3 regions of the Bacillus sp. BC08 genome follow, and region 3 is predicted to be linked to each of the others. Evidence: riboswitches for the same ligand, from Rfam matches in the RefSeq annotation. Region 3 holds a riboswitch; each other region holds the start of a gene.

What was found. Region 3 has a riboswitch for S-adenosylmethionine ahead of ACXVYO_RS01355 (bifunctional O-acetylhomoserine aminocarboxypropyltransferase/cysteine synthase). Riboswitches for the same ligand answer to the same signal wherever they lie in the genome.
Region 1: linked by a shared signal. The riboswitch ahead of metK (methionine adenosyltransferase) and the one ahead of ACXVYO_RS01355 (bifunctional O-acetylhomoserine aminocarboxypropyltransferase/cysteine synthase) in region 3 are both predicted to bind S-adenosylmethionine.
Region 2: linked by a shared signal. The riboswitch ahead of ACXVYO_RS03075 (methionine ABC transporter ATP-binding protein) and the one ahead of ACXVYO_RS01355 (bifunctional O-acetylhomoserine aminocarboxypropyltransferase/cysteine synthase) in region 3 are both predicted to bind S-adenosylmethionine.

The regions. Positions count from the first base shown of each region.
Region 1 is NZ_JBTGPA010000035.1:105,321-108,603, reverse strand. Features, by position in the region: gene ACXVYO_RS18590 (hypothetical protein) at 1-80, shown strand, start outside; gene ACXVYO_RS18585 (hypothetical protein) at 87-266, shown strand; gene metK (methionine adenosyltransferase) at 308-1,507, opposite strand; SAM riboswitch class I at 1,675-1,796, opposite strand; gene pckA (phosphoenolpyruvate carboxykinase (ATP)) at 2,025-3,283, shown strand, end outside.
Region 2 is NZ_JBTGPA010000018.1:170,655-173,937, forward strand. Features, by position in the region: gene ACXVYO_RS03060 (toprim domain-containing protein) at 1-77, shown strand, start outside; gene ACXVYO_RS03065 (thioredoxin family protein) at 81-389, shown strand; gene ACXVYO_RS03070 (hypothetical protein) at 544-888, shown strand; SAM riboswitch class I at 1,014-1,121, shown strand; gene ACXVYO_RS03075 (methionine ABC transporter ATP-binding protein) at 1,302-2,327, shown strand; gene ACXVYO_RS03080 (methionine ABC transporter permease) at 2,320-2,985, shown strand; gene metQ (methionine ABC transporter substrate-binding lipoprotein MetQ) at 3,009-3,283, shown strand, end outside.
Region 3 is NZ_JBTGPA010000008.1:97,530-100,812, forward strand. Features, by position in the region: gene ACXVYO_RS01350 (chloride channel protein) at 1-823, opposite strand, end outside; SAM riboswitch class I at 1,143-1,248, shown strand; gene ACXVYO_RS01355 (bifunctional O-acetylhomoserine aminocarboxypropyltransferase/cysteine synthase) at 1,341-2,639, shown strand; gene metA (homoserine O-acetyltransferase MetA) at 2,623-3,283, shown strand, end outside.

The DNA.
Region 1 (3,283 bases), on a different contig from region 3:
TAGTAAGCATTATATTCGCAACACTATTTTTACTAAGCAGTGCCTTTTGTGCAGGAAAAGCACGCCAACTGAAAGGGTGACCGTCTATGTTCCGCAAGAAACCTATCCTTTGTAAATCATGTAAAAAAGAAATACAAACGTATGAAAAAGCATACATTCATACGCCATTTCCGGCAAGTGGTATGACGAACATGAAAAAGTACATTGAGCTAGAAGGAGAAGTTTATTGTGGTTCTTGCATCCAAGTAGTAAATAAAACAAAATAAAAAAAGCTTTGCGCTCACGGCGCAAAGCTTTTTTTCATATATTATAGACCAGCTTGCTCTTTTAAAGCTACAGCTTTGTCTGTACGTTCCCATGTTAGATCTACATCAGTACGTCCGAAGTGGCCGTAAGCTGCTGTTTGTTTGTAAATTGGGCGACGTAAGTCTAGCATTTTAATAATACCAGCTGGGCGAAGATCGAAGTTGTTACGAACTAGTTCTACTAGTACGTCTTCAGATACTTTACCAGTGCCGAATGTATCAACTGAAATTGATACTGGTTGTGCTACACCGATTGCGTATGCAAGTTGTACTTCTGCTTTATCAGCAAGACCAGCTGCTACGATGTTTTTCGCAACATAACGAGCTGCATATGCTGCTGAACGGTCAACTTTCGTTGCATCTTTACCAGAGAATGCACCGCCACCGTGGCGAGCGTATCCACCGTAAGTATCAACGATGATTTTACGTCCTGTTAAACCAGCATCACCTTGTGGTCCACCAATTACGAAGCGGCCAGTTGGGTTAATGAAGAATTTCGTTTCTCCATCCATTAATTCTGCTGGAACTACAGCTTTAATTACATGCTCTTTTAAATCGCGATCGATTTCTTCCCATGTAACATCTGGATGATGCTGTGTAGAAATTACGATTGTATCTACACGTACAGGTTTACCATTTTCATCATACTCAACTGTAACTTGCGTTTTTCCATCCGGACGTAAGTATGATAATGTATCATCTTTACGTACTTCAGTTAAACGGCGAGCTAATTTGTGAGCAAGTGAGATTGGAAGTGGCATTAACTCTTGTGTCTCATTACATGCGAAACCAAACATTAAACCTTGGTCTCCTGCACCAATTGCCTCAATCTCAGCGTCAGTCATTTGACCTTCGCGTGCTTCTAGCGCTTGGTCAACACCCATAGCGATGTCAGCAGATTGCTCATCGATAGATGTTAAAACTGCACAAGTTTCTGCATCGAATCCGTATTTTGCGCGTGTGTAACCAATGCCTTGAATTGTTTCACGAACGATTTTTGGAATATCTACGTAAGTAGAAGTCGTAATTTCCCCCGCTACCAATACTAAACCAGTTGTTACAGTTGTTTCACAAGCTACACGTGCATTTGCGTCTTTTGATAAGATCGCATCTAAAATTGAATCAGAAATTTGGTCACAAATTTTATCTGGATGTCCTTCAGTTACAGACTCAGATGTGAACAGATGACGTTTTTTTGTCATGTGGTAAACCTCCCTACAGTAATTGTATATATTGTACGGAACTCATCCTTAATTTGCCACAAACTGCGACATACATTTATTCTCCCACAAGCATACAGAAAAACCTTTCCCACTTTACATAGAGGAAAGGTTTAATTTGCTACTTGCATACTGCTTTTTGCCCTTCGCTCTTATCGTTCGAGACCTGTAGCCTCGCACAGGTTTTAGCACCTATTCACCTGTATTTACCACTACAAGTGAGGTTGCTGGGCTTCATCGGGCCTGTCCCTCCGCCAGCTCGGGATAAGAGAGTATCCGTCCCAACCTATACTAAAGAAATGATATTCATTTGTCAATTAATATTCACATTTTCCTGAAAGTTTTTCTCAATACGCCTGAAATGAAATATTAATAAGGAAATAATGCATTCACACAAACAAAAAGAAATAAATAGTATACATTATTTATATAATTGTGTTATACTCTTGTTGGGGATTACGAGAAATATTTCATTAAATGAAAAGGATGGTATATAAATATGAGTACTGTGAATGTCCAAATTGGTTTACACGAATTATTGAACGGAAGCAATGCACAGATTCAACTAAGTGTTCCGCAATTAGTGGAAAAAGTATTAATGCGAAATGAAGGGAAATTAACTTCTACTGGTGCCGTTTCTGCTTCAACAGGAAAATATACAGGACGTTCTCCTAAAGATAAATTTATTGTGAAAGAAGCATCGGTTGCTGACAAAATTGCTTGGGGAGCAGTGAATCAACCGATTTCTGAAGAACATTTTAATAAATTATATACTAAAGTTTTAGAATACTTAAAAGAAAAAGAAGAGTTATTCATCTTCAATGGATTTGCAGGCGCTGACCGCAATTACCGCCTACCAATCCAAGTTATTAACGAATATGCATGGCACAATTTATTTGTACATCAATTATTCATTCGTCCAACTGAAGAAGAATTAACAACTCATGAATCAGAGTTCACAATTGTTTCTGCACCGAATTTCAAAGCTGATCCAGCTGTTGACGGTACAAACTCTGAAGCATTCATTATGGTTTCATTCGAAAAACGTATCGTACTAATTGGTGGTACAGAATACGCTGGAGAAATGAAAAAATCAATCTTCTCTATTATGAACTTCTTACTACCTGAACAAGATATTCTTTCTATGCATTGCTCTGCAAACGTAGGTGAAGAAGGCGACGTAGCACTATTCTTCGGTTTATCTGGAACAGGTAAAACAACATTATCTGCTGATCCAAACCGTAAATTAATCGGTGATGATGAGCATGGTTGGTCTGATAACGGTGTATTCAATATTGAAGGCGGTTGCTACGCAAAATGTGTAAACCTTTCTCACGAGAAAGAACCACAAATTTTCGATGCAATCAAATTTGGATCTGTTTTAGAAAACGTTATCATTAATAACCAAACGCGTATCGCAGACTATAACGATACTACTTTAACAGAAAATACTCGTGCTGCATACCCTATGCATGCGATCGACAATATCGTACTGCCAAGTGTTGCTGGACACCCAAATACAATCATTTTCTTAACTGCTGATGCATCTGGCGTATTGCCTCCAATCAGTAAGTTATCAAAAGAACAAGCTATGTATCATTTCTTAAGTGGTTACACTAGTAAACTAGCAGGAACAGAGCGCGGCGTTACATCTCCGCAAGCAACATTCTCAACTTGCTTCGGTTCACCATTCTTACCACTTGATGCATCTCGCTATGCTGAAATGCTTGGTGAAAAAATCGAGAAACACGATGCGAA
Region 2 (3,283 bases), on a different contig from region 3:
CAACTGCGCCATCTTCACACTTAGCAAATGTACTATGGGGAGCTGACATTGACGTTTATACAGAATATTTACGGTAAGGAATGATAGAAGTGATTGACTGGACAGGAGCCGAAGCAACAGCCTTAATAGAGAACGAAGAAAAAACAGTGTTATATGTATATACTCCAATGTGTGGAACATGCCAATTAGCAAAAAAGATGTTAACTGTCGTTGAGATGACAATTGAAGATTTGAAAATTGGAATGTTAGATTTAAATTATGCTCCGCATTTAGCGAAAGAGTATGGAATCGAAAGTGTGCCGTGTTTACTTGTTTTTGAAAATGGGACACTTATGAAGAAGATATATGCATTTCATTCGGTTGAATATTTATATACGGAATTAAAGTAGGCGGCAAAGTTTTTGCCGCCTCGACATATTTCTTGGGAAATATGTCGAGATGCAGGGTGGTTACAGTATTTGTCGAGCGAAAGTAACAGGATTGCTCTTTAGTAAGAGGGAATGGTATGTGTAATAGAAAGTGATATGAAGGATGTGATTCAAGGTGAAATTATATTCTTTGCTGCAATCATTTGTAAATTACGCTAATGGTCAATATCATTTAGAGCCGCTTTTAAGACAAGGAGAAAAAACTGTTAATTTCCGCTTTGGAGATGAAAGTTGTTCGTTACAAATTTCAAGAGATTATATAGAACTGCTACATGAGGAAATAGGGACGGAGCAAATTGTTTGTGTAGATGAAGAAGATGTAAAACAATTGGTAAACGGCAATGTACGATTGCAAATGTTAATGAACGATGGACGTGTACAATATTCGGGAACATATCGAACGATGCTATTAGTCGAATCGATGTTTCACATATGTAAACCGATGTCAGTAGGGGCTTGAAATTCTGAAGGTTCATTTTTTACGAAAATTTCTGTTGACATGGTGTGTGGATATTGATACAATTCAATTCATAAAATATAGACAATTTCATAAATTACAAATCAGACGAAAATGTAATCTGATTTCTCTTATCAAGAGAGGTGGAGGGACTGTGCCCTGTGAAGCCCGGCAACCGTCAACTTATGTTGAAATGGTGCCAATTCCTGCAAAGCAAATGCTTTGAGAGATGAGAGAGAGGGATAATGCTGTTATATACGCACATAAACCTTTCTGCTTCTCTAAAGCAGAAAGGTTTTTTTATTGTTTGAATGTGGAGGACATTCAAATAATAAAAGTAGTGATACCGGTGGACTACACGCATCAAAAATAAAAAATTGCGGAGTCGACCCAAATAAAAAAAGGGGTGATACACCATGATTCTATTAGAGAATGTAAAGAAAATATATAAAGCAAAAAGCGGTGATGTCACTGCTGTAGATAATGCCAATTTAAAAATAGACAAAGGTGAAATCTTTGGTGTTATCGGATATAGTGGCGCTGGGAAAAGTTCTTTAATCAGATTATTCAATCAGTTAGAGAAACCAACTTCTGGCCAAATTACAATTGCAAATCGCGTGATTTCAGCGATTACAGGAAGTGAACTTCGTAAAGCAAGGCAAGAAATCGGAATGATTTTTCAGCATTTCAACTTACTTTGGTCACGAACTGTACGCGAAAATATCGAGTTCCCGCTTGAAATTGCAGGTGTTGATAAGGCGAAGAGAAGAAGACGCGTGGATGAGTTAATTCATCTTGTTGGATTAGAAGGAAGAGGAGATGCGTATCCATCTCAGCTGAGCGGAGGACAAAAGCAACGTGTTGGTATTGCAAGAGCGTTAGCTAACAATCCGCAAGTGCTTTTATGTGATGAAGCGACGTCAGCTCTTGATCCAGAAACCACAGATCAAATTTTAGATTTATTATTAGATATTAATAAGCGTCTCGGTTTAACAATTGTACTTATTACACATGAGATGCACGTGATTCGAAAGATTTGTAATCGAGTGGCGGTAATGGAGAAAGGGAAGATTGTAGAAACGGGTCCAGTACTTGATGTATTCCGTAATCCACAGCAAGATATTACAAAACGATTTGTAAAGCAATTAACAGATTCTGAAGATACAAATGAAACGATTGAAAGTTTAATTGAAAAATATCCAGATGGTAAAGTAGTTCGTTTGCAGTTTATCGGTGAAGCTGTAGAAAGACCAGTACTTCAAAGATTAATGCAACGTAGTGATATAGAAGTTAGCATTTTGCAAGGAAATATCGCACAAACGAATGACGGTTCTTACGGTAGTTTAGTTGTTCATTTAAATGGTGAGGAAACAGCGATTCAGCAAGCAATAGAGGGAATACATCAAGATCAAGTAGAGCTGGAGGTGATTGCACATGGATAAGTTACTGGCAAATGTTGATTGGAATCAAATGTTAGAAGCAACTGGTGAAACGTTATATATGACGGCAATCGCAGCTCTTGCCACATTTGTTTTAGGACTCATTTTAGGATTGTTACTTTTTATGACAGCGAAAGATAATTTATGGGAAAACAAGACGGTTAACACAGCGATTGGAGCGTTCGTAAACATTTTCCGTTCGATACCGTTTATTATTTTAATCATTTTATTAATCCCATTCACAAAGATTTTGCTTGGAACAATTCTTGGAGCAAGTGCAGCATTGCCGGCTTTAATTATTGGAGCGGCACCGTTTTACGCGAGAATGGTTGAAATCGCACTTCGCGAAATTGATAAAGGTGTAATTGAAGCTTCAAAAGCAATGGGAGCAAAAACAAGCACAATTATTTTGAAAGTATTAATTCCAGAATCGTTACCAGCATTAGTATCTGGCATTACAGTTACGACAATTGCTTTAGTAGGCTATACAGCAATGGCGGGAGTTGTTGGTGCTGGTGGCCTTGGAACACTTGCATATTTAGAAGGATTCCAACGAGGAAATAACGATGTAACAATCGTTGCTACAATTTGTGTATTACTGGTTGTATTTTTCATTCAGTGGATTGGTGATCGTGTAACGGTTCGAATAGATAAACGATAATAAAAAACGGGAGGATGTTTCAAATGAAAAAATTATTACTTACAGCACTTATTTCAACTTCAATTTTTGGGTTAGCTGCTTGTGGCGGGAAAGATAAAGATGAAAAGAAATTAGTTGTGGGGGCTTCTAACGTACCGCACGCTGAAATTTTAGAAAAGGCAAAGCCGTTACTTGAGAAAAAAGGAATTGAGTTAGAAGTGAAAAAATTCCAAGATTACGTGTTGCCAAATAAATCGTTAGCGGATAAGGATCTAGATGCAAACTACTTCCAACACATTCCGTATTTAGAAAAAGAAAT
Region 3 (3,283 bases):
TAATTCCTAATAAAATACCACCGATAATTCCAAGCGATAGTTTGTATTCTTTTAAGGGATGGATTAGTCTCTCTAATGTGAATTCTAATTTGAAATAAAAGAAGCCAATTATAGCACCAATACTAGCGAGTGGTAGAAAGGCAATCCATTCATTAAGAGAAAGGGAACCTTCCCCAAAATCAACGATAAAGGATCCGCGATTATCGAATTTACTAAGCAATAAATAAACGGAAAAACCAGCGAAAGTGGTAGCTAAATATACAATTGCTTTTTTTTCTTTAGAAAATTCGTTAATTTGCTCACCCTCATTTTCATTTGGAGCTAAATAACCGAATAATGGCGCATTAAAAATTACACTTAAAGTAGCACCAATTCCAACCTCTGTTAGTTCATTCATTCCTTTTAAGGCGAATGTAAAGCGGTCTCCTACCCATGTACAAAGTCCACCGATAATGCCAACAATTGCTGCTTCGGGACCTAAGCTAGCACCAAATATTAAAACGATAATTGCAGTTAAAGTAGCTTTATGTACAAAACGGTATTCAATTCTACCTGTTTTTTTATATTCACCCATCACTTCCGGCATAAGACGTGGATATGTGCCGAAGTATTTTTGGGTTAAACCGACGAGAATACCACCGATTGTTGTGACACAAATAGTGTAATACGGAGGAGAAGAGAAAATAGTAGGTAAGTACTCCCAAATAAAGTGAATACCGATATTTATTGTAACTAAAAATAGCCAGACTGTTGCTCCTACTATAGAGCCTAAAAGAATGCCGTATAGGACGAGCATATAGTGCATGTCCTTTGTGTTTGTCATGTTATACCTCCGTTATGTGAGTTTTAATGTCGAAAGGATTAAATATGCTTCTGCGAAATGAAATGAATATGTATAGTATCTTTTTGAGAGGTTGGCTTATTCAATATATTGAGGTCTCGTGAGAATTTGAAATGTATACAGTTAAACTACTTACTTAATTCTATATAGTAATCGTAGGTTTTAAAAGGTCTTTTTCAAATGAATATGGAATATATTTCTTTTGTTATGCATGTCAAATCCTTCGTAGTTAATTTAGAACATTCAGAAAAACTGATTGACATTAGGAAATTATTGCTATAAAATCAACGGTAATTGCATAGTCTTATCAAGAAAAGGTGGAGGGACAGGCCCGATGAAACCTTGGCAACAGCCGTATAACGGAATTGTGCCAAATCCTGCAGGTAATAAATCCTGAGAGATAAGAAAGAGCCTTTAGAGCGTGTTTTCAAACTGCTCCTTTCTTGTTTTCAGGAAAGGAGCAGTTTTTTATTTTGTATAAAAGAAAGGAGAATGAGAGATGGGAGAATCATGGGGAAAAGGAACAATTTGTGTGCAAGGTGGCTATACACCAAAGAATGGTGAGCCGCGTGTTTTGCCACTTTATCAAAGTACAACGTATAAATACGATACTTCGGATGATTTAGCAGCCTTATTTAACTTAGAGGCAGAAGGATATATATATACGCGTATTGGAAATCCTACCTTAGCTGCATTTGAGCAGAAATTAGCGGATTTAGAGGGTGGTGTAGGAGCTGTTGCAACGGCTTCCGGGCAGGCTGCTATTATGCTTGCTGTTTTAAATATTTGTAGTAGCGGAGACCACTTGCTTTGTTCTTCCACAGTTTACGGTGGAACGTTTAATTTATTTGGGGTGAGCTTACGTAAGCTTGGTATCGATGTTACATTCTTTAATCCGAATTTAACTGCTGATGAAATTGTGGCCCTTGCTAATGACAAGACGAAACTCGTTTATGCGGAATCGCTAGGAAATCCAGCGATGAACGTTTTAAATTTCAAAGAATTCTCAGATGCAGCGAAAGAGTTGGAAGTGCCTTTTATCGTGGATAATACATTAGCAACTCCTTATTTATGCCAAGCATTTGAACATGGAGCAAATATTATCGTTCATTCTACGACGAAATATATTGATGGTCATGCAAGTTCGTTAGGTGGCATTGTTATTGACGGAGGGAACTTCGATTGGACAAATGGGAAATATCCTGAACTTGTTGAACCGGATCCAAGTTATCACGGCGTAAGTTACGTTCAAAATTTTGGTGCAGCAGCTTATATTGTGAAGGCACGTGTTCAATTATTAAGAGACTACGGAAACTGTATGAGCCCATTCAATGCGTATATTAGCAATATCGGCTTAGAAACGCTGCATTTAAGAATGGAGCGTCATAGTGAAAATGCCCTCGCGGTTGCTAAGTGGCTTGCTAACCATGAACGTATTGAATGGGTGAATTATCCGGGACTAGATAGTAATGAAAATTACTCGTTATCACAAAAGTATTTGAAGAAAGGTGCTAGTGGAGTTTTAACATTCGGCATTAAGGGAGGATTAGAAGCTGCGAAAGAATTTATCGCAAATGTAAAACTAGCAACTCTCGTAACACATGTAGCTGATGCACGAACTTGTGTCATACATCCCGCTAGCACAACGCATAGACAATTAAGTGCTGAAGATCAGCGTTTAGCTGGCGTTACATCAGATTTAATTCGTTTATCGGTCGGTATAGAAGATGTTTCTGATATTATTGCAGATTTAGAAGCAGCGCTAGTCGGAGGCAAAGAACATGCCGATCATAATTGATAAAGATTTACCAGCTCGCAAAGTGTTGCAGGAGGAAAATATTTTTGTAATGACGAAGGAGCGAGCAGAAACACAAGATATCCGGGCATTGAAAATTGCTATATTAAATTTAATGCCTACAAAGCAAGATACAGAAGCGCAATTGCTTCGTTTAATTGGCAACACGCCGTTGCAATTAGATGTTCATTTACTTCATATGGAATCACATTTGTCTCGTAATGTAGCACAGGAACATTTAACGAGTTTCTATAAAACATTCCGTGATATTGAGAATGAGAAATTTGATGGACTTATTATTACGGGAGCACCAGTTGAAACTCTTTCTTTTGAAGAGGTAGATTATTGGGAAGAGCTTAAACATATTATGGAGTATTCAAAAAAGAATGTAACATCTACGCTTCATATTTGCTGGGGGGCACAGGCTGGTTTGTATCATCATTATGGCGTTCCAAAGTATCCTCTTAAGGAAAAAATGTTCGGTGTATTTGAACATGAAGTCCGCGAGCAACATGTGAAATTGTTACAAGGGTTTGATGAATTGTTTTTTGCCCCGCATTCTCGTCATACAGAAGTACGAGAGAGTGATATTAGAGAGGTGAAAGAATTAACATTATTAGCAAACTCTGAGGAAGCGGGTGTTCACC